DNA from 4 places in the Neobacillus sp. FW104-15D2 genome. Region 3 is predicted to be linked to each of the others. Evidence: riboswitches for the same ligand, from Rfam matches in the RefSeq annotation. Region 3 holds a riboswitch; each other region holds the start of a gene.
What was found. Region 3 has a riboswitch for S-adenosylmethionine ahead of AC3WR0_RS04260 (methionine ABC transporter ATP-binding protein). Riboswitches for the same ligand answer to the same signal wherever they lie in the genome.

Region 1 (5,987 bases), on a different contig from region 3:
TTAAAGGAGATAATGCAAGCAACCTAATTTTTTCATTAGAAAAACTAGGCATTCCTGTCCGTCGTGCGTTCAGAATTTAGAGATATAAATTCTGATTAGCCAAAAAAAAGCTCCCAGATACGGGAGCAATTTTTCAATATTATAGATTTTCTAGCTCTTTTTTCAAAAAGGCAGCCACTTCTAGCATTCCAAATTTTCCTGCTTTTGCTTCAGCATCTGAATTGTAATTTGTATTTGTATTAATATCATAGGTAAAAATTTCTCCTGATGCATCCCTTATAAATTCAATTCCGGCAACTCGAATGGAATTTTCAGCCAAAACCTGTTTGTACTTTTCAATGATTGGATCACTAAATCCATCAATAATTTGAAATTTAGGCTTCTCTTCCACCTCTTCGCCTACCGGGCAAAACAAATCCCCTATCTGACATGCATCAGCCGGGCATAGCTGGAATCCTTCTGATGTATCTACCTTTACGGCGTATACAAAATTGCCCCCTACAAACTCACAACGTGTAATAAAACTTTCAGGTGACTGGATATATTCCTGGATTAAAGTTATTCCGTCTACAGGTTCTTCAAAACCAGGGCTTTCGACATACGTCCTAAGGGCATCCATTGTTTGAAATAACTGTACACCGAGTCCTTTTCCTGCACGGTTATGCTTTGTTATGAAAGCTTTGCCTTCAAATTGAGACGCAGCCTCGAGAATTTGCCCTCGTCCTACAGCAGCAACCGTTTTAGGAGTCCGTACTCCATATTTATTTAACTCCAGATACTGAAGTACCTTGCTTACCTCTAATTGGAGAGCACGAGTACCATTTAAAACCTTCCGTCCGTGTGCTTCCAGCCATGCCAGTACTTGAGCAGTATATTCAGCCGCAAAACGATGATCCCTTGTGTGGGAAGAGGCACTCATTCGGCTGTAAAAGATTCCTTCTGGAGGTTCTGCAGAAAGATCAAGAGTTCCCTGGTCTAGATGCCATTCCTCATATGGAACCTCAAGCTCCTCAAGCCTCCTGGTAAGATGATCTGTCCATTCACTATTTTCATGTATAACATATACCTTTTTCAAAGTATTTCCCCCTTTGAGTTCTTAGTGTGAAACAACCCTGTTTCTGCGTTCCTCAACCAACGGCATTACATCTCTTGCAAAACGTTCCATTTCTTCTAATTGCGGAGAGAACTGGAGAAGGAGCAAATCTAATCCCGCTTCTTCGTACTGGATAATACGGTCAGCAATTTGGTCTGGTGTTCCTACCAGATTTGGTCTTAGCCCACGGTTTGACACGGAGTAGTCCTGAAGCTGGATCTTTTGTTCAAGCTGTGATTTGCTTGTAAAATCTTTAAAGCCAGCGTAACCACTTGTGTCTTTTACGGTCGTAATTTTTTCAAGTTCCTGTAGTGCCTCTTCCTCCGTATCGCGGCAAATCACATATGCAGCCATTCCAAAAGAAGAAAGTGGAGCATTCTCAGTTTCAGAACGGCGGTCCTTCATTTCCGCAACTTTTCTTTGAATCTCTTCTACTGTACCGCCATGCATAACATAAGCATCACATTTTTCAACGATGGTTTGCTTGCCTTTCTCACTTTCCCCTCCAGCATATAGAATGGGATTTGGACGCTGAACTGGCTTTGGCGAAAGCTTTGCATTCTGGATATTGTAAAATTGTCCTTGATATGTAAAGGTGTCTTCTGTCCACATTCCTTTAAGTACATCAATAAATTCCTTTGTACGATCATATCTTTCGTCATGCTCGGTAAAAATCCCGTTATACTGCCGAGCCTCTTCCGCCCACCAGGCAGATACTACGTTCAGAGTAAAGCGGCCTTTACTAATTTGATCGATATTTGCTGCCATTTTTGCGGTTACGGCAGGATTATGAAAACCCGGGCGCACTGCTGCCATGATCTCGATTTTCTCTGTAACAGCTGCAAGACCAGCTGCTGTTGACCAGGCTTCCAATGAATCATGTTCAGGACCTTTTATATCATTTAAATTCAATTCAGCAACAAGAGTGGTTGAATATCCCCACTTTTCTGCTGATTGAACGACTTTTTTTGCATAGTCAAATGTGGGCGGCATATTCTCATCATCAACATTGCGAAGCCATCCGCCAAAAATAGGAAGCCAAAATCCGAACTTCATTTCTCATCTCTCCTCTAACTCATTCTCAAGTTTTCCAAGTGCTAAACTAGGTAAAGAAAAATAAAAAAAACTCTCCGGACAAGAAGAGAGTTCGTTAACTCTCTTCCTATCTCTCAAACAAACCTGTTTGATGGATTTGGCACAGTATTCCGCAGAACCTGTTGCCGAGGCTTCAAAGGGCCAGTCCCTCCACCTCTCTTGATAAGAAGAAATCGTTTATTGAGTTTAAGAGTTTTAATCATTTAAAGAGATAATAATTGAATTATAAGAATATGTCAATTATTAAATATTTTAATATAGTTTACATAATATTATTATTGTTTTTTATATTATGGCTTTACAGCTTTATTAAATATTAGGCCCTGTTAGACTTGCTTGTGGATTTCCTGCAACTTGTGTTCGCTTTCCGCTCCAAACAACAATGAACTTTAACACAGCCAAAATTTGAAACAAAGTTATTGACTTTTCGAGTACGAGAAGTATAATTAGAAATGCGCCTAATAAGCAGTAAGTTAATTAGTTTATACCATGTCTCAGTAGCTCAGTAGGATAGAGCAACAGTTTCCTAAACTGTAGGTCGGAGGTTCGAATCCTCTCTGGGACACTTAAAAACCCTTGATATTTCAAGGGTTTTTATTATTATATACATTCAAAATCAAAATTGCTGAAAAAATGAACTGATATCAAATATAATTATCATTATGGATAATGATTTCGTTGACTTTCCAATAAGAAAAAATGTCCATTATTAAAAGCCCTCTCAAAGAGAGGTGATTTTTCACAGTATTAATTGGGACAATCGATGTAAATTCAAATGCAGCAGTAGCCGTAGGAGAAAATTAACTAACTTGTTGGTTCTCTCACAGGAAGACCAATAACGGAGTCGGTCTTTCGATTCGCATCTTTGCCATTTGCCAATACAGCAAAATATACGGGCATCATCAAAAATGACGTGCAAGTTGGTAACATGATTGATTCGGAGATTATTCCAGGTGTACAGGACCAGACAGTGTAATCATGAAATACCTTTTTTAAGGGATTCATAAAAAAATGCCCCCTCTCTATTAATTTAAATACTAACGCTAAAAAAGACGAATTTTATAATCCGTCTTTTTTATTTGACCTTTAATCCAAGTCCCTATTAAACTCGACTGTTGAATTTTGCTTAAGGTAATGGCTTTACGTAGACAATTTGGGAGACTCCTCGCTGCGCAGCCCGGGCTCTCCTGCGCATCATTTCTGACTTGAGTCTCCTTAAATATTCAAAACAAATTATCTAACTAATAATTGAGTTCTTTTATTTTTAGGTGCCGTTTCCTGCATATAGATATTTTTTAATTCGCTTATTGTCATGTAATTCAATTCTTTATCATTAGGGTGGTAAATGCCGGTTTTGACCAGTTTTTCAATATAAAATTGTCTCACCTGCTGTAGCCCTCTTTCTAATAAAATGGCCATCATTATTACCTCCCTAAAATTTGTTGGAAACGCTTTCTCTATGTATATATTAATCTAAATTCAATCCTTTTTCACCGCCCGTTTGTGACGATTGTGTAACACTTCACATATTTAAATGTCAGCAGAAAATACCTGTTCAAAAAGATAAAATAGAAAAAAGTGGCATTAAACATTGTTAACTTTTTCACAAACAACCCTCTGAAAAACCCTCCTCTTAGGAGGGATTCCATATTATACTAGCCAAGAAATATATATTGGCAAGGAAATTAATGATAAGATCGTGCTGATAACAAACGAAGATGCGGTTTCGGTTGTTAATGAATTAAATCTTGTAGAAATCATAGCTGCTACAGCTGATCCTGGGAATGCTACCAGGAGGATAGCTTTAATAGTATCTTTATGATCCAAACCAATCAGGTTGGTAATTAAAATCATAAATAAAGGAATGGCAACAACCTTTAATACAGAGATACCAACCGCAACCTTTTGAAAGCTTATTTTTCTAATACCTACTGTCACACCTACAGCGAATAAAGCAACGCCTGATGTTACAGAACCAATCTGCTCAAATGAAGTCTTTAGGATTTCAGGCGAGTGGAATCCACAGAGTGTTAATACTACGGCAAATAAAGGAATACATGCAAGTGGTTCACTTAGACCATGTAAGATAATACCTAGTTTATTTGCTCTACCGCCTTCTGCTTTTGTAGTTGTTTGTCCAATGGTACCCACAATTGTAGCAATTGGATCTAATAATGCATTAACAACAATACCAGTTATAGCGACAGGTATTGCAATTTCCTGTGCCCCGAATAAGCTTCCTAAAACTGAAATTCCCATAAAGGCAAACGCAGGTTGTGTTGAATTTAATGAGAACATCGATGCCTTTGTTAAATCATATTTAAACGCCAAACGAGCAACGAACAACAAAATCACATAAAAACCGATAATGCCAAGTGTCATCGTAATAAAGAATGACCACTGGTCAATTAAGGTTTGTTTTGAAGTAGTGGTAATTCCAATAAATAAATGTGCAGGAAGAGCAAATTTTGTAACCAATGTATTAAGCCCCTTAGAGGACTCTGGATTAAATATTTTAAAATAACCACCCAAATAACCAACTATGATGGTAAAAAAGATAGGTATTAATGTTAAAAAGATATTTCCAACTGACATGACAACTACACTTCACTTTCCCCAAAAATGTTCGTATTTTTAGAAGGAGGAGGAAAGCCACCAAGGGGGCAGCCCTGCTCCCTCCTTACTGGTCACAGCTATTTATTAATACGGGTAACTGCTTTATACTCTGGTTTCCACATTGCCTCATTTACAGCTATTTCGATATCCGTGATTTTTGCTTTGGCTATGCCTTCAGAAATAGCCGCTTTAATGACCTCAATAGCTACTGCCTTTGATACTTCTTGTAATTGGCTGATTGATGGCAAGAGTGAGGCCCCTTCTCTGCTGCTGTCTGACATTTTGGCAACGGCATTCGCTGATGCAGCAAGCATACCTTTTGATACAACATCAGCTTTTGCTAGGATTGCCCCAAGTCCAAGGCCCGGAAAAACAAACGCGTTGTTTGATTGTCCAATTTCATAAGAAACCCCATTATATTGAACATTATCAAACGGACTGCCAGTCGCAATTAACGCTTTTCCTTCGGTCCATTTAATGATGTTTTCTGGCACTGCTTCTGCTAAATGAGTTGGGTTTGACATCGGCATAATGATTGGCCGCTCAACATGTTTAGCCATTTCCTTAATAATCTCCTCTGAAAAGGCACCAGATTGTCCTGATGTACCGATAAGGATGGTAGGTTTTACTCTTTTAACCACTTCAAGCAAAGAAATAATTCCCGTTTCACATCTTTCCCAGCTATTCACTTCTTCTGCTTTACGTGTATATGGCTGTTGGAACGTGAAGATACCTTCGATGTCATCTGTTAACAAACCGCGATAATCGACAGCCCAGAAATGATCATAAGCTTCTTGTTTCGTCATTCCATCCAAAATCATCGTTTCAACCATTTGGTCTGCATTTCCTATTCCTGCCGCACCTGGTCCGAATACGACAATACGCTGATCTTTTAATGACTGTTCTGTCACCTGAAGAGCAGACATGATGGCTGCGAGTGTAACAGCACCTGTTCCTTGGATATCATCATTGAAAGTAAGGATTTTATTGCCATATTTCTCGATAATATTGCGGGCGTTAACATTTCCAAGGTCTTCCCAATGAAGCAATACTTTAGGGAAAAATGTCTTTGCCGTATTGATAAATAAATCAATAAAATCATCATAACGCTGACCCCGAACACGGCTAAATTTATTTCCAATATATAAAGGATCATTAATTAATTTTTCGTTATCAGTACCAA
Region 2 (5,987 bases), on a different contig from region 3:
GTCGATCTCTTAAAGGTTTTATTCCAAAAGAAAAAAGATACAAGCTTAAAAGGATTCAAACATTAATAGAACATACAGGAAAGGCAAAAGGTATATTACCCATTCAACATTCACAGGGTACTTTTTATTTTGAAACAGTGGTTTCCTTTAATGAAAGAATGGATTGGAACTTGGCCATTATGCGTGATGTTACACACAAAAGAATACTCGAGCAGAAAGTAAGAAAAAACGAGCATCTTTTCCAGGAGCTGTTTTTGGAAGCACTGGATGGAATTATCTTTTGGGATACAAAAGGGCGAATTATAAATGTCAATTCTGCAGCCTGCAGAATATTGGAGTGCGGTTATTCAGATTTAATCGAAAGACATTTTATGGATCTCCCTATAAAAACTAAAAAAAATCGTTCGCTCTATAAAATAATGGCCGAATTTAAATCTTCTGGTGCTGTAAGAGATGAGCTATATTTTAAATTTCAGGATGGAAGGGAAAAGCTGCTTGAATTTACTTGCAGAATGCATTCTATTGATGGATTTCATATGACCATCTTTCGAGATATTACAGAACGGTACAAAATGGGAAAAGAACTCCGCGAAAGTGAGCAGATTTTTAGAATTATATTTGAAGAAGCTCTCGATGGGATTATTTTATGGGACGAGCATTTTGAAATTATGGACATTAACAGTTCAGCTGTTAGCATGCTTGGACTGAAAAAGGAGCAATTGGCCGGCCAAAGCCTAGTGGAATTAGTCAGCCACTGCAGCGTAAAAAAAGAAGACCTTTTAAAGCATGTGGATTTGGTCATACAAAATGGCAAGGATGCTTCTTCTATATATCTTAACACTTACGATGGCGAGAAACGCCATATTGAATTTTCTACCCAGCATGCGTTGGTAGCCGGATTAAATGTTACGGTTTTTAAAGATGTTTCTGAAAGAATTCAAATGGAGGAACAGTTGAGAAAATCCGATACCCTAAATGTACTTGGTGAGCTTGCTGCGGGCATTGCTCATGAAATTCGAAACCCAATGACCGCACTCAAAGGGTTTATTCAGCTATTGGAAGGGAGTATTAAAGAAGAGAACACCATGTATTATCAAGTTATTACTTCAGAACTTCAAAGAATTGATAGTATTATTAATGAATTCCTGATTCTCGCAAAGCCGCAGGCCGTGAGATTTCAAGAGAAGGATGTTGTGGGAATCATGCAAAAAACAGTCGAACTTTTGAATGCCCAGGCTGTTCTCCACAATGTCCAATTTGATTTGGAACCGGATGCGGAGCTTCCTCCTATTTTTTGCGAACCCAATCAATTAAAAAAAGTTTTTATTAATATCATTAAAAATGCTATTGAAGTAATGCCTAATGGGGGAACAATCTCAATAGAAATAAAACAGCAGGAAGATATGGTCCTAATTTCTATAAAAGACCAAGGGGCAGGAATACCTGTGGAAAAAATAAAACGATTGGGCGAACCATTTTATACAACCAAGGAACGTGGAACAGGACTGGGATTAATGGTTAGCTTCAAAATTATTGAAGAACACAGGGGAAAAGTAGAAATAGAAAGCGAAATGGGCAAAGGCACTACCTTTCTTATTTCACTCCCGATCAAGCCGGCTAAAGGAAGGAAATGAAGGCACTTCTTCAGGAAGTGTTTTTTGTTTTGGACGGTTCTCATACTGGGATCATTATTCCAATTTATGCTTGACGCCATAAAATTAATTTGATATATATCTAATTAGATGATAATAAAAAAAGAGGTGCTCTCGATGCAGCTGGATAAACTAGTGGCTTTTTATAAAACTATGGGAGATCCCACAAGGGTCCGGATTGTATCCTTACTGGCAAAAGGACCTCTTCATGGCCAGGCAATTGCAGGTAAGCTTGGATTAACTCCGCCTACTATAACTCATCATTTAAAAAAACTTCGGGATATCAGTGTGGTTACCGAAAAAAGAGATAAAAACACGATTTACTTTTATCTAAATCAAAAAATGATAAAGCAGCAAGCTAAGGCACTTACCCTGCTGCTCGAGGAAAGAGGCGATGAAATGGAAAATATGGTAGAAGCAAGCCTGGAAAAACAAAAGATACTGGCCAACTTTTTTTCAAAAGACGGCAGACTTAAAAGCATTCCTGCACAGCGTAAAAAAAGATTATATGTATTTGAACATATCGTCAGCGGATTGAAAAAGGGCAAAAAGTATCAGGAAAAAGAAATAAATGAGTATATCAAACAATTTCATGAAGATTATGCAACTATACGCCGGGAATTTATCATGAACCATTATATGTACAGGGAAAATGGTATCTATGAGCTTAACCCAGAAGAAATGTGGGCTAAAATAGAAAATTAAAAAAGCAGCTGGTTGGCTGCCTTTTTTTTAAAAATTTAAGGTCTGTTTGTTGTTTTAAATAAAGGCTTTTATCTAAGAGCATGTTGCAATTTGAAGAAGCTGTGAGAAAAAATAGGCGAGACTCCTCGCAAAAATGCATTCGCATTTCCTTCTTGCGGTGACGACTCGGAGATGCCTTTTCAATGTCCTGCGGGAAGAGCAAGCCAGGCGGAGACCTCGAAGGTCGTTAGCGGTCGAGGAGGCGTGCTCCTGCGCCACAATATATTCGACGAAGAAAGCCAACCTTCTGCTCGTCGCAAAGCTGCAAGCAGCTATACACAGATGCGTCTCACGAAGTTATTTAAAGGCAGTTGGCTTTTATCATAACAAAGCTTACCAAAAGAGCCTAAATAAATGAAAAAGCATAAGATCCGTGACACTCATCTAAAATGCATTCGCATTTTCTTTGTGCGGCAATCATTCCATATCCTGTGGAAAACCAAGACACCGCAGGGAGCAACGAGCGAGGGAGCGGATTCTAGTGAATATCAACAATATAGTTAAACAAAGCCAAAAGTTTCAAGAGGAAAAGACTTTTTCTTATAACAACTCCCTAAGCTGCTGGGAAAGCTGTTCGATGCTTTTGATACTGCTGCGTTCTTTGATTAGATTTTTTCCTATTTCAAGGGTTTTTCTTTTTGCTGATAATCGTCTTTCATCTTCCGAAATGCTATCCAAATCAGCGACATGAGCAAGTCCTACCGTCCTGCGGATTAATTCGCATCCCGCAAATCCAAGTGAATCAGAAAAGTATTTTTCCAGAATGTAGTTCGAAAATTCATCGCTTACTGCAAAGGCCTCTTTGTTTTCTTCCTTCCAAAGTCGGCTGAATTCTTTTACAAATACCTTCCATACTGTTTCAATATGCTGGATGAAAGTATTTCGTTCCTTTTCATTTACGATAACCTGGAACGCCAAATTCGCAATTACCTGGCCGATATCAAAACCTGCTGGTCCGTAAAAAGCGAATTCCGGATCAATTACTTTTGTTTCTTTTGGACTTGCAAAGACACTTCCTGTGTGCAAATCACCATGAAGAAGAACTTCAGCTTCTGTTAAAAAGCTTTTTTTCAGAATAGATGCGTGGAATTTTAGCTCTTCATCATTCCAAAGCTCTTCCACGTCCTTTCTCAATCCTTCTTCGAAAGAGTTATTAGAAGAATTATAGAATGGATCTGTAAAGATCAGGTCCTCTGTAATTTTGCAAAGCTCGGGATTAATAAATTTCTTTGCCCATTCCTTTTTATCACTCGCTCCCAGGCCATAATCAGAGGTATAAAATAAAGTTTTTGCAAGGAATTCTCCCAAGTGCTGTGAAATTAACGGATATGTTTCACCGTTTAAAAAGCCAGTTCTTGCAATGGAAAGGTGCGAAAGGTCTTCCATAATGGTTACAGCCAGTACATCGTCACTGAAATAAACTTCTGGAACATAATCAGGGCAAATTTTTGCGGAAATTTTAAGCGCTTCCGCTTCGATAGTGGCTCTATGAAGTGTAAGTGGCCAGCTTTCTCCGACCACCTTGGCGTATGGCAATGCCTGCTTAATAATTATGCTCTTTCCGGACTGAGAGTCTTTAATTCTAAATACTAGATTTAAATTTCCATCACCGATTTCTTCGCAGGAAAGCGTGCTGTTTGGCTGAAAAAGTCCTTTAGAGATTGCAAGATTAATGGCGGTTTCTTCTGTTAATGCTTTATAAATATTGGCTGTCATTACACTCATTATTAATTCCTCCTCATTTTTGGAGGCTTTCCGCTTATAGATGCAAAAAGCCTCTTTCTTATCAGAAAGAGGCTTGAAGAGACGTATCTTCTCACCTCTTATCTTTCAGAAAGAAATTTCTTTCCGTAGGATTTAGCACCGTGCCTTAAGGGGATATTTCCCGGCGCAAATAGCGCCCCATTTCACAATGGAATTACAGTCGGTTGCTGGGCTTCAAAGGGCCATTCCCTCAGCCAGCTCTTGATAAGAGTTTAAAAAACTATTAATTTCAAACAATGTAAAAATAATAACAGTGAAATTTTAAAACTGTCAACTGTTTTTATAAAATTAATAAAATTCAGGTCTTCTATCTTCGAAGATAGGTATTAGCTTTCGAATCTCTCCTACACGGTCAAAGTCAACAGCTGCTGTGAGGACTTCCTCACCTTCTCCAGCCTCTGCGACGACTTCACCCCATGGGTCAATGATCATTGAATGACCTGCAAATTCGTTATTAGGATCACAACCGGACCGGTTGCAGGCAATGACAAAGCATTGGTTTTCAATAGCCCGGGCAATAAGCAAAGCACGCCAATGGTTTAAGCGGGGTTTTGGCCACTCGGCTACCACAAAAAGTGCTTCAGCTCCTTGGGAAGTATGTGTTCTGATCCATTCAGGGAACCGGATATCATAGCATATAACTCCAGCTAACTTACGGTTTTCAAGTTCAAACATGCCATCCTCTTCACCGGGAACAAGGTAATGATGCTCATCCATCAGTTTAAATAGGTGAAGCTTACTGTACTGTTTCTTCAGTTCCCCTTTGTTATCAATGATGAGGAGAGTGTTTTTTACTTCATTGTGAGTTTGGCCGGCAGCAGAGCCGCCAACAAGGTGCACCTTATATTTGTCTGCAATTTCCTTCAAAAAGCGGATTGTTTTACTGCAATCCTGATCAGCGATCTCGTCAAGCCTTGTTAAGTCGTAGCCGGTTGTCCATAGCTCAGGGAGGACCAGAATGTCGGGGTTTTCCCTCATTGCTTTCGCAATCAAATCCCTGGCTTTTAAATAATTAGCTTCAGGATCTCCAAAAACAATGTCCATCTGCAGGCATGCTATTTTTAGATTCACTGCTCCTCACTCCTTTTGAATGTTAAAATATTATTGATACAAGTTTTGCTGCTTCGTTTGTTTACAGCATTGTTTGTTTTTTAAAAATTTTCACTTTACAAGCTGCCACTATCGTTATATCATTTGTCACTAGATTTTCCAATAAAAAAATGAAAACTAAAGCAGGTGTCGAAATGAAAAAATTTGCACAATCAGATTTGCTGAACAGTCTCCCAAAACAGTTTTTTGCTTCATTGGTAAAAAGGGTTGGAGAATATATAGAAAATGGGCATGATGTTATAAACCTTGGACAGGGAAATCCTGACCAGCCTACACCGGCACACATTGTGAAAAAACTCCAAGAGGCAGTTGCCAATCCGATAAATCATAAATATTCACCTTTTCAGGGCTTTAAATACCTAAAGGAAGCTGCTGCCCAATATTATTTAAGAGAATATGGGGTAAAAATAGATCCTGAAAAAGAAGTGGCTATCCTGTTTGGAGGAAAAGCTGGGTTGGTGGAAATCCCGCAATGTCTTTTAAATCCCGGAGACACCCTGCTGGTTCCTGATCCAGGGTATCCTGATTACTGGTCTGGTGTGGCATTGGCACAGGCGAACATGGAGATCATGCCTTTAAGGGAGGAAAACTCCTTTCTGCCGGATTATAATGAATTGTCAACAGAGGTAATTTCAAATGCAAAATTGATGTTTCTTAATTATCCTAATAACCCGACAGGTGCCACCGCAACGGCAGATTTTTTTGAAAAGACAGTAC
Region 3 (5,987 bases):
ATGATGGTTTCTCCTTATTTTTAAATGATGTAAATAGCATCCGCTTAACCTTAATAATCGGGGCTCTTATTTTTCTCGTAGGGGCTTTTCCTGCGTCTAAGTTCCAGGAGAAGCTGCCAGTGAAGTCCGAGGGAAAAGCAGTTGAACCTGTGAGAAAGCTAAACTGGAAGAGCAATGGACTAAAAATGATTTTTCTTTTTGCAGTGTCCCAATTATTAATTGGCTTTGGAGCGGGTCTGGTTATTCCTTATTTAAATCTTTATTTTGCCGACCGTTTTTCTGCTCCTACATCTGCAATAGGCTTAATCATTTCTCTTGGCCAGGCGGCAACTGCTCTTGCTATGATCATAGGCCCTCAGGTTGTAAAAAGAGTAGGGGAGGTAAGAGCGGTTGTATTTCTTCAGCTTTCGTCTCTTCCTTTTCTCCTGCTAACCGCTTTTGCTCACCATTTATGGATTGCTGCTCTTGGCTTCCTATTTCGACAGGCACTAATGAATGCAGCGAATCCTATCCAATCCTCTCTGATGATGGAAAAGGTCGATGATTCGGTTAAGGGGCTTGGAAATTCGATCAATCAGATGGTTTTTAACCTTGGCTGGGCGCTGATGGGACCTGTTTCGATGGGAGTGGTTTCTGAATATGGGTCATACTGGGGATATGCTTATGTCTTCTGCATAACAGCAGTTCTTTATCTTATTGGGTCAACCTATTTCTTACTAGTTTTTAGGGGAATGATCCATCCGGGAAAAAAGACAGTTTCCGTCAAAGCAGTGTAAAGTAGAGAAAATCATGTCATATTTCTCGGGAAATGTTTGACAATGCCGAATGACTGTACGGCATTGTCTTTTTATATCCAAAAATAAAATAACTGTCGAAGAAATATTAAAGGAAAATGGAAAGCATCTGATGAATTAATTTTGCAGGGGTGACCAAAATGATCGAAGCGCTGCAAAAATTTATTGAGGAACTTGAGGGGAAAAAATATTTAGCAGATTTATATTGGAATAGAAGTTCCGCTCCCGTCCATTTTCAAGTAGAAAATATTAATAAAAGTTTTTCGCTTACGTCCTTAGGAGACAAGATAGTGATAAACAATCCTAAGACTGATATTTCTGAAGGAACTGTAATATATGGAAGTGAGGAATCCCTGCAGGAACTATTTACGGGCAAAGCAACTTTTAGAGATTTAATAAAAAAAGGAAAACTAAAAGTTAATGCTTCCTTTAGAAGCATGTTAAGGCTTGAATCTATCTTTTTCCTAGCAGTATCCCAAAAGGAAAAATAAAGATTGACGAGTTTTTTTAAATATTATAATATTTATTTAACTATTCAATAAATACTGACAACTACATAAATACTCTTATCAAGAGCGGCGGAGGGACTGGCCCTGCGATGCCCGGCAACCGGTTATTTAACACGGTGCTAAATCCAGCAGAGCATTTTTATGCTTTGGAAGATAAGAAGAGTGCCCTCTCTTCTTATGAAGCGGGGGTTTTGTTTTTTATGTGATGTCAACGGGAGGAGAATGGAAGATGGGTAATGAAAAAAAGGCTTATCGGTTTGAAACATTAAGTGTTCACGGAGGACTATCACCAGATCCTGTGAATGGGGCACGCGCAGTGCCAATTTACCAAAATAATGCTTACCAGTTTAAAAGTACTGATCATGCAGCAGATTTATTTGCTTTAAAGGTGCCTGGATATATTTATACCCGCATTCATAATCCGACTGTAACTGTTTTTGAAGAACGGATTGCCTTATTGGAAGGCGGAGTAGGAGGACTGGCGGTTGCAAGTGGAATGGCCGCTATTACACTGGCTATTTTAAATATTGCGCAAGCAGGAGATGAGATTGTTTCAGCTTCTACCTTATATGGCGGAACTTATAACTTATTTGCATCAACTTTGCCAAAGTACGGCATTAACGTCAAGTTTGTAAATCCTGAGGATCCGGAGAATTTCCGGGAAGCTATAACCAATAAAACAAAGGCGGTTTTTGCAGAAACTATCGGCAACCCTAGTCTTCGCGTTCTTGATATTGAAAAAGTGGCGAGCATTGCCCACGAAGCAGGAGTTCCTCTTATTGTAGATAATACTTTTGCCACTCCTTATCTTTGCAGACCAATTGAATATGGAGCCGATATTGTGGTTCATTCAGCTACTAAATGGCTGCTGGGGAATGGAACTACACTGGGCGGGGTTATTGTTGATGGAGGGAAATTCGACTGGAACTCACCAAAATTCCCTGGATTTACTGAACCTGATCCAAGCTACCATGACATTGTTTATGCTGAAGCTCTTGGGGCAGCAGCCTATATTGTGAAGGCGAGAGTGCAGCTCTTAAGGGACCTTGGACCGGCACTAAGTCCGCAAAATGCCTTTCAGTTTACTCTTGGACTGGAGACACTCCATGTACGTATGAAAGAGCATGTGGCAAACACACAAAAGGTAGTTGCCTACCTTGAAAACCATCCTGCGGTGGAGTGGGTATCCTACCCAGGACATTCCAAACATCCTGATAAAGAGCTTGCTGAAAAATATTTGCCAAAGGGAGCAGGTTCTGTAGTCGTCTTTGGAACAAAAGGAGGTCGAGAGGCAGGTGCTAAGCTCATTAACTCAATTACTCTTTGGGCTCATGTTGCCAATGTTGGAGATGCTAAGAGCTTGATCATCCATCCGGCCAGTACTACCCATCAGCAGCTTGATGCAGAGGGATTAAAAGCTTCAGGAGTTTCTGAGGATCTCATTCGATTATCAATAGGGATTGAAAATGCTGACGACTTAATTGAGGACCTTGAGACAGCTATTGAGGCAGCTACTGGTCTTATATCACGGGCTGTAAGATCCTAAAGGCATGAAATTAATGGAAGGTAGAATTTTGTCGTTTTTTCGTTGACACCCCTTCTTTTCCATGTTACGATAGCAAACGTAATTCTTTTAGCCTAATACTTAACTGAATAGATTCGATTTACTCTTATCAAGAGAGGTGGAGGGAATGTGCCCTATGAAGCCCGGCAACCGTCAATGTTTTTATTGAAATGGTGCCAATTCACACAAAGCTTTGCTTTGGGAGATGGGAGAAAGGACTTGTTTATCATGCCTTTCTGCCTGTGCAGAAAGGCATTTTTGCATTTTTCTGCTGCTTAAGCCGAATCCTATACTTAATGAATTATTATTTTTAGTGTCATAAAACATGGAAGAGAAGTAGGTGAATCAATTGATTTCGATAAAAAACGTACGAAAGATTTATTCCTCTAAACAGGGGAATGTTAACGCAGTAGATAATGTCAATGTGGAAATAAACGAAGGTGAGATTTTTGGCGTTATTGGATATAGCGGTGCAGGAAAAAGTACTTTAATCCGCATGCTGAACGGATTAGAGCTTCCAACGGAAGGTTCCGTAACTGTTGCCGGCCGGATAGTTTCAAAGATCAGAGGCAGCGAACTGCGCAAAGCCCGACAGGAAATTAGCATGATTTTTCAGCACTTCAACCTTCTTTGGTCCAGAACAGTACGTGAAAATATTTCATTCCCGCTGGAAATTGCAGGTGTCGCAGGGCAGGAACGTGCTAAAAGGGTTGATGAACTCATAAAGCTTGTAGGCCTTGAAGGCCGTGAGGATAGCTATCCATCACAGCTTAGTGGTGGCCAAAAACAAAGGGTTGGTATTGCCAGAGCACTTGCGAATAACCCTAAGGTTCTTCTTTGTGACGAAGCAACCTCTGCACTTGACCCGCAAACAACTGATTCTATACTTGAATTGCTTGTGGATATTAATAAAAGACTCGGGTTAACAATTGTTCTTATTACCCATGAAATGCATGTTATTCGTAAGATTTGCCATAGAGTTGCAGTAATGGAGAGCGGCCGTATTGTTGAAATGGGCTCAGTTCTTGAAGTGTTTAAGAACCCACAGCAGCCTATTACGAAACGCTTTGTTCAACAGGTCACAGAACCTGAGGAAACTAAAGAAACGGTTGAACACTTACTGGAACAATACCATTCAGGTGAAATTGTTCAATTAACATTTGTTGGGGAATCAGCTGAAAAGCCTGTTATTACAAGTCTAATCCGCCACTTTGATGTTACTGTTAATATACTTCAAGGCAAAATTTCACAAACACAAAGTGGGTCATATGGTACACTCTTTATTCATCTTGATGGGTCAAAGGATGAAATAGCAAAAGCCATTGAATTCATCGGGACACAGCAGGTGGGAGTGGAGGTGATCAGAAATGGATAAGCCGTATTTTCAGGATATAGATTGGCCGGGCATGTGGGCCGCAACGACAGAAACTTTGTACATGACAGCTATTTCAGTAGTAGCGACATTTATTCTCGGAATGCTTCTCGGGTTATTATTATTTCTGACAGGGAAAGATAATCTTTGGGAGAACAAGGCTGTTAACACTATAATTAGTGCTTTTGTGAATATTTTCAGGTCCATTCCTTTCATTATATTAATAGTCCTTTTAATACCATTTACCACGATTCTAGTTGGAAGCATGATTGGGGAAAATGCTGCATTGCCGGCTTTGATCGTAGGTGCAGCACCATTCTATGCAAGGATGGTAGAGATCGGCTTAAGAGAAATCGATAAAGGTGTAATTGAAGCAGCTAAATCAATGGGTGCATCAACATCAACTATTATTTTTAAAGTATTACTTCCGGAATCCATGCCTGCACTCGTATCCGGTATCACAGTTACGGCGATTGCCCTTGTTGGATACACAGCAATGGCTGGCGTTATTGGTGCAGGTGGCCTGGGGAATCTTGCTTTCCTAGAAGGATATCAGCGTAACCAAAATGATGTTACACTGATTGCGACAATCATTATCTTAATAATTGTATTTATTATTCAGTTTTTAGGTGACATCATCACTTCAAAAATAGATAAAAGATAAAGGAGACAGAAAAAATGAAAAAATGGTTAAATGTTCTTTTAGCATTATCCTTGGCACTTGTTCTTGCCGCATGCGGAACTTCAGGGGATAAAAAAGAAGGCAGTAAAGATGGCAATAAAAAATTAGTAGTTGGAGCTTCAAACGTGCCCCATGCAGTAATTCTTGAAAAAGCTAAACCAATCCTTGCTAAAAAAGGAATCGATTTAGAAATCAAAAAGTTCCAGGACTATGTACTTCCAAACAAAGCATTACAATCAAAAGAACTTGACGCGAACTACTTCCAGCACATTCCTTATTTAAAAGCTCAAATCAAAGAAAACAATTATGATTTTGTTTCTGCAGGCGGAATTCATATCGAGCCAATCGGTGTTTATTCTAAAAAGTATAAGAAGCTTGATGATCTGCCAAAAGGTGCCCATTTAATCATGAGCAACTCTGTAGCTGACCATGGCCGTTTGCTTTCATTACTTGAAGCACAAGGATTAATTAAGCTTAAAGAAGGCATTGATAAAACTACTGCAACTGTTAAAGATGTGGTTGAAAACCCTAAAGATCTTAAATTTGATACAAAGTATGAAGCTTCACTTCTTCCTAAAATTTACAACAACGGCGAGGGAGACGCGGTTCTTATCAACTCTAACTACGCTATTGATGCAGGATTAAATCCTTTAAAAGATTCCATTGCTATTGAAGACAAAAACTCTCCTTATGTGAATATCATTGCAGTTCGCAAAGGTGATGAAAACAAAAAAGAAATTAAAGAACTTGTTAACGTTCTTCACTCAAAAGAAATTCAGGACTTCATCCTTAAAGAATACAAAGGGGCAGTTGTTCCTGTATCAGAATAATAAAGTTGAAAAGCAGGCATCCCATGCCTGCTTTTTTATTAAGAAATTATAAAGTTTAAATTGTCTAGTTCCAGCGCCCAGCGAGTTTTCATCTCTGTAAAGCTTCCTTGAGTATTTTGCATCAAGTATGACCTTTAGGTTGATACTTGGTGCAGCTAGTTTCCATCCCGCCCTCCCTGCGATAAGTCAGAGGAATTTTCTGCACTATAGCATAATCGGAGCTGCAAATGTTCAGC
Region 4 (5,987 bases), on a different contig from region 3:
AGGGCATAAGGTAGCGTTCCTTGGAATTCCCGTAACTTCAGTAACGTATTCATCTACAGTTATACCGATTTTACTTGCCATCTGGATAGCCTCTTACCTTGAAAAATGGCTTGATCGGATCATTCCAAGCGTGGTAAAACTAATTGTTGTTCCAACTTTAACCTTATTAATCATCGTCCCTGTGACTTTAATTGCTGTTGGCCCTTTAGGTGCTATTATCGGAAACTATCTATCTTTAGGAGTAGGTGCATTATTCGCTCACGGTTGGATTTTCGCCGGTCTTATCCTAGGAGGTACATGGTCATTGATTATCATGACCGGTATGCACTATGCATTCTTGCCAATTGTCATGAACAATCTTGCAACTAAGGGGTATGATTTTATTCTGCCTTCTATGTTTACTGCGAATATGGGACAGGCAGGAGCTGCATTTGCCGTTTCACTTCGCTCTAAAAATAAATCGTTTAAATCATTGGCTATGACCACTAGCTTAACAGCTTTAATGGGAATCACTGAACCGGCTATGTACGGTGTTAACATGCGTCTGAAAAAGCCTTTTATCGGTGCCTTGATTGGTGGAGCCGTTGGTGGAGCTTATTATAGTGCACTTGGTGTAAAGTACTTTATACTTGGAGGAAATGTTGGACTTCCTGGTATTACTTCCTTTATCGGATCGACCTTTGTATACGCGCTCATCGGATTGCCGATTGCTTTCGTTGCAGGTGCTGCGGCAGCATTTATCATGGGATTTGATGACATTGAATCAGAAGAAGACCAAACTCCATCTTTAAATAATGAAGAAACGATAATGGATGCAAAATCTGAAATGGTTATAGCTGCTGAAAAATTATACAGCCCTTTAAAAGGCGAAGTTAAAGAACTTAGTGAAGTAAATGATCATACTTTTTCTTCTGAAATTATGGGTAAGGGTGTTGCTATCCAGCCAGAAGAGGGAAAAGTGGTATCACCTGTGACAGGAAAAGTAACCACTATTTTTAAAACAAAGCATGCCATTGGTATTACGAGCGACAAAGGTGCTGAAATTTTGATTCATGTTGGATTAGACACCGTTCGATTGGATGGCAAGCACTTTACAGCACATGTAAAGGATGGGGATTTAGTTAATGTTGGCGACATTCTCGTAACCTTTGATATGGATGCTATTAAAGCAGAGGGCTATGATTTAATCACTCCTATTATTATTACAAATACAGATAACTACGAATCCATTTCTCCTGTCAAAAAGGGAAAGGTTAACACGAGCGAAGCTTTTCTTGCTTTGCAGGCATAATGCTTATTTCCAGAGCGGGACATTTGTCACGCCTGTAAATATATAGAACTTATAATAAGGAGGAATTACAAATGGTACAATCCGAAAAAAGATTTCCTGAAGGTTTTTTATGGGGAGGAGCAACGGCTGCTAACCAAATGGAAGGCGGTTTTCACGAAGGTAATAAAGGCTTAAATATTGCAGATGTACTGCCAGGCGGAAAACAGCGCCTGAAAATACTGCAGGAGCCTGGCTTCAATTTTGAAATCGATCAGGATAAATACTACCCAAACCATGAAGGAATTGACTTCTATCACCGTTACAAGGAGGATATTGCTCTTTTTAAGGAAATGGGATTTAAAGTATTCCGTATGTCCATTGCCTGGACTCGTATCTTCCCCAACGGAAATGAATTGGAAGCGAATGAAGAAGGTCTTGCATTTTACGACCGGGTATTTGATGAGCTTATCAGACAAGGCATTGAGCCGGTTGTAACGATATCCCACTATGAAATGCCAGTAACACTTGTTAAAGAATATGGCGGCTGGAGAAGCCGTGAAGTAGTTTCCTTTTTTGAAAGATATGTAAATGTCCTATTCAATCGTTATAAAGATAAGGTTAAGTACTGGATGACCTTTAACGAAATTAACAGCGGTTTGGCGATGCCGATCATGGGTCTTGGTTTCTCTATTCAAAAAGAAGAGGATCGTTACCAGCCAACCTTCCAAGCATTCCATCATCAATTTGTGGCGAGCGCCATTGCGGTTAAGGCATGCCACAAAATCATTCCTGATGCAAAAATAGGCTGTATGCTTCTTTATGCACCGGTATATTCTTGGAATTCTAATCCGGAAAATGTGATGTATGCCCTTGAAGAAGAGCGTTTTTTCAACAATTTCTGTGGTGATGTACAAGTCCGCGGGGAGTATCCTAAATTTATTCAGCGTTATTTTAAAAAGCATAATATCGAGCTTCAAATCGAGGAAGGTGACCTTGAACTATTAAAGGAAGGAACAGTAGATTACATCGGGTTCAGCTATTATATGTCACGTACCGAGAAAATGGTAAAAACAGATGAGGAAAACAGCCAGGGTAACTTGATTGGCGGAGTACGAAATCCGTTCCTAAAAGCAAGTGACTGGGGCTGGGAAGTAGACCCAATCGGTTTGCGAATAACTTTAAATAAACTATATGACCGCTATCAGGTTCCTCTTTTTGTTGTAGAAAATGGGTTGGGTGCCTATGACAAGGTGGAGGAAGACGGAACGATCAATGACGATTACCGAATTGAATATCTTCGAGAACATATCTGTGAAATGGGCGAAGCTATTGAAGATGGTGTTGAGTTGATGGGTTACACACCTTGGGGGTGTATCGACCTGTATCTGCTTCATCAGGTGAGTATTCAAAACGTTACGGCTTCATATATGTAGACAAGCATGACGATGGCAGCGGAACAATGGACCGCAGCCGCAAGAAATCCTTCTACTGGTACAAGGATGTAATCCAAACAAATGGTGGAAACCTTTAATTAAAGAAATTGCCGGTATCTTTGGATGATACCGGCTTTTATTTTCTAAAATAGCCTTTTTCCCTGTGATATAAGATGAGAGTAATCACCAAAGTTACTGAAGCAATCCATATGGCATGATCCCCAATATAAGTGGTGGAAAAGGTTCCTATTAAAGCTCCGCATAAAAAAGAACCAATAATCGTTACAAAATCTATGAATTGCTTTCTCGATTCGTCATCATTTTCAATAAATGCTGAATAGGCTGCTTTGGCAGCGGTCCTTAAATTACCCGTTGCCATCGTAGAATTATAAGCCCATTTATCAATTTTATTAAAGGTCGAAATTTGTAAAGAGGAAACAAATGAAATACTTACAGTAACGATGATATCAGGTACACTTTCCGGCATAAAGCCCACTGCGAAGAGAATAACACATTCTAATATAAGAATAGAACGCCTATAGCTATACAATAATTCTCTAATATGAGGAATCTTAACAATTTCGGATACAAAAACACCTGCAATAAAAGCAGCAACAGGGGGGATATAAAGTATCGACTGTTTCCATTCCTTCTCAGCAGCATTTACTGCAAGGAGCACCAAATTCCCCGTTTGAGCATTGGCAAACACTCCATCACGGCTAATGAAGGTATAGGCATCTAAAAAACCGCCAACGATGGCCAATAAAATCCCCAAATAAATGGAGTTGGAAGCTAATGAAGGCAGTTTCTTATATTTATCTTCCATACTCATCCCCTTAGACTTTGATCATACGTTAGTTATTTGCTTTTTTACTAATATCAACACAGGGAATATTAATTTTCCACTACCCAGAAAAAACGAGGACTTATGCAGGAAGAGTCATCAAGTAGGGGACCATGCCTTAATATGAAGCAAGACAATATCTGAGGATCCTTGCGAGGAACAGTTTGAGCAAGAAATTGGAGATAAGAAGGGCCTATTTATTAAAAAAGACCGGAATCCTCGCTTTGATAAAACATGTCTATATTTTTAGACTTAAGGACAGAAACGTTTCTGCAATGTACTAGCATTTAGGTCGGAATTAAACACTGGGTAATTGGCAAAAAAATTATAAAATTCTATGTTTCTAAAAAGCCGGTCAACCCTTGTGGTTCCGGCCTTTTTTATAACCATTCAAACCAAAAAAACTGGTAAAAATGAATTAATTTAAAAATTTTTAATTTAAGTAATTGCAGAATTCCTATTGGTATGGTAGGATTAATTTCATCAACTGAATAACACTTATCCAGAGCGGCTGAGGGAACTGGCCCAATGATGCCCGGCAACCTGTTAAACAAGGTGCCAATTCCAGCAAAATGTTGCTCATTTTGGGAGATAAGGTGAACTTCAAAAAATCACCTCTCCAAGCCAGGAGAGGTTTTGTTATAAAAAGGAGGCGAACCCATTTGAAGCCAGAGGAGTGGGAAGAAATAATTCCTCATCTTGAACAAATGCTTGCTACTTTAAAATTCGGATCAATCACTTTGATTGTTCAGGACGGTAAAATCATTCAAATTGAGAAAAATGAAAAGGTTCGTCTTCAACAGAATAAACGCTGACTAGACAAACTAGAGGCGGTCTTCCCCTTATGGATTAAGGGAGTAAGACTGCCTTTTTTTAGTGGACAGAATCAATTGCGGAGGTTATAGAAATGGAAAATATCGTTAATATTCAAGAAATTACAAACCAGTTTTCACTGGATGACGGGGCAAAGGGAGCTCTCAATGTATTAAAGTGGGCCTACAGCCACTATCCGGAAGATAAGATTGTTTATGCTTCAAGCTTTGGTGCAGAAGCGATTGTTTTGATAGATCTTATACAGCAGGTTAAACCAGATGCTCATATTGTTTTTCTCGATACAGATCTTCATTTTCCTGAAACCTATGATGTTATTGAAAAAATCCAGCAGAGGTTCCCATCGCTTCGCATTGAAAAAAAGAAGCCAGAGCTGACACTTGATGAGCAGAGAGAACAATATGGTTCTGCTTTATGGAAAAGGGACCCAGGTCTATGCTGCCAAATCAGAAAGGTCATTCCTTTGCGAGAAACTCTGACCTCAAAAGATGCATGGATTTCAGGATTGAGAAGGGAACAATCTCCAACAAGAGCTAATACAGAATTTTTAAATCAAGATGAAAAGTTCCAAAATATCAAGGTTTGTCCTTTAATTCATTGGACCTGGGATGAAGTGTGGGAGTACATCAAAGAAAAAGACCTTCCTTACAACGCCCTGCATGATCAAAATTACCCAAGCATCGGCTGCTTCCCATGTACACAGGCCGTTAGCGGTAATGGTGATTCCCGTGAAGGAAGATGGGCAGGAAGCAGCAAGACAGAGTGTGGCCTGCACACACGTTAAGGAGGACATTCATGCTCACAATATTGGCAATCCTAATTGGTTTGTTTTTTGCTTTTAATATAGGTGCAAGCGGTGCAGCTGCATCAATGGGTATTTCTTATGGAGCTGGCGTTATAAAAAACCGCCAGATTGCCCTTTTTCTTTGCGCGATCGCTGTCTTCCTTGGAGCATGGCTTGGCGGAGGAGAAGTAGTGAAAACCATTGGCAGCGGTATTGTTCCAAGCTCCACCTTTACAAATGCCATAGCGCTGGTCGTTTTAACAGCTGCTGCGACATCTCTGTTTCTAGCCAATGTCTTCGGCATTCCATTATCAACTAGCGAAGTGGCAGTCGGATCCGTTATAGGTGCTGGAATTGTATATCAGTCAGTATTTGTTGGGAAAATTGCCTGGATCGCGATGTTCTGGCTTTTGACTCCATTTGCTGCTTTCCTGATTGCGATTGCTGCGGCGTTTGTTTTGGAAAGAAAGTGGATTAAAAAATGGGTGACATCATCCAAAGCAGGTCCAATTCTTGCGGTTTTAGTTGTTTGCATGGGACTGTTTGAGGCATTTTCAGCTGGAATGAACAACGTGGCAAATGCCGTAGGTCCGTTAGTAGCAGCAGGGTTAATGACCACGAATAGCGGTATTCTGTGGGGTGGATTATTTGTCGCTCTCGGAGCAGCATTCTTAGGTCATAGAGTCCTTGAAACAAACGGCAAAAAAATCACATCACTAAGGCTTGAAGAGGGAAGCATTATTTCCGGAATCGGGGCTACAATCGTAACCACAGCATCCGTATTTGGCATTCCTGTGCCGCTTACTCAAATCACTACTTCTTCCA

Region 1: linked by a shared signal. The riboswitch ahead of AC3WR0_RS16965 (LLM class flavin-dependent oxidoreductase) and the one ahead of AC3WR0_RS04260 (methionine ABC transporter ATP-binding protein) in region 3 are both predicted to bind S-adenosylmethionine.
Region 2: linked by a shared signal. The riboswitch ahead of mtnK (S-methyl-5-thioribose kinase) and the one ahead of AC3WR0_RS04260 (methionine ABC transporter ATP-binding protein) in region 3 are both predicted to bind S-adenosylmethionine.
Region 4: linked by a shared signal. The riboswitch ahead of AC3WR0_RS05870 (YezD family protein) and the one ahead of AC3WR0_RS04260 (methionine ABC transporter ATP-binding protein) in region 3 are both predicted to bind S-adenosylmethionine.

The regions. Positions count from the first base shown of each region.
Region 1 covers NZ_JBYTCJ010000022.1:9,644-15,630, reverse strand. The annotation lists gene AC3WR0_RS16970 (ATP-grasp domain-containing protein) at 140-1,075, opposite strand; gene AC3WR0_RS16965 (LLM class flavin-dependent oxidoreductase) at 1,097-2,149, opposite strand; SAM riboswitch class I at 2,253-2,357, opposite strand; tRNA gene AC3WR0_RS16960 (tRNA-Arg) at 2,680-2,753, shown strand; gene AC3WR0_RS16955 (hypothetical protein) at 2,993-3,193, opposite strand; gene AC3WR0_RS16950 (Fur-regulated basic protein FbpA) at 3,422-3,610, opposite strand; gene AC3WR0_RS16945 (AEC family transporter) at 3,839-4,783, opposite strand; gene AC3WR0_RS16940 (NAD-dependent malic enzyme) at 4,882-5,987, opposite strand, start outside.
Region 2 covers NZ_JBYTCJ010000021.1:81,242-87,228, forward strand. The annotation lists gene AC3WR0_RS16795 (PAS domain-containing sensor histidine kinase) at 1-1,634, shown strand, start outside; gene AC3WR0_RS16800 (DUF2087 domain-containing protein) at 1,770-2,357, shown strand; gene mtnK (S-methyl-5-thioribose kinase) at 2,937-4,121, opposite strand; SAM riboswitch class I at 4,217-4,371, opposite strand; gene AC3WR0_RS16810 (carbon-nitrogen family hydrolase) at 4,449-5,231, opposite strand; gene AC3WR0_RS16815 (pyridoxal phosphate-dependent aminotransferase) at 5,405-5,987, shown strand, end outside.
Region 3 covers NZ_JBYTCJ010000003.1:169,052-175,038, reverse strand. The annotation lists gene AC3WR0_RS04275 (MFS transporter) at 1-776, shown strand, start outside; gene AC3WR0_RS04270 (SCP2 sterol-binding domain-containing protein) at 935-1,285, shown strand; SAM riboswitch class I at 1,358-1,463, shown strand; gene AC3WR0_RS04265 (O-acetylhomoserine aminocarboxypropyltransferase/cysteine synthase family protein) at 1,533-2,849, shown strand; SAM riboswitch class I at 2,971-3,079, shown strand; gene AC3WR0_RS04260 (methionine ABC transporter ATP-binding protein) at 3,217-4,242, shown strand; gene AC3WR0_RS04255 (methionine ABC transporter permease) at 4,235-4,903, shown strand; gene metQ (methionine ABC transporter substrate-binding lipoprotein MetQ) at 4,918-5,751, shown strand.
Region 4 covers NZ_JBYTCJ010000005.1:43,692-49,678, forward strand. The annotation lists gene AC3WR0_RS05855 (beta-glucoside-specific PTS transporter subunit IIABC) at 1-1,291, shown strand, start outside; partial or broken gene AC3WR0_RS05860 (glycoside hydrolase family 1 protein) at 1,363-2,801, shown strand; gene AC3WR0_RS05865 (YoaK family protein) at 2,840-3,529, opposite strand; SAM riboswitch class I at 4,043-4,145, shown strand; gene AC3WR0_RS05870 (YezD family protein) at 4,255-4,362, shown strand; gene AC3WR0_RS05875 (phosphoadenylyl-sulfate reductase) at 4,455-5,162, shown strand; gene cysP (sulfate permease) at 5,174-5,987, shown strand, end outside.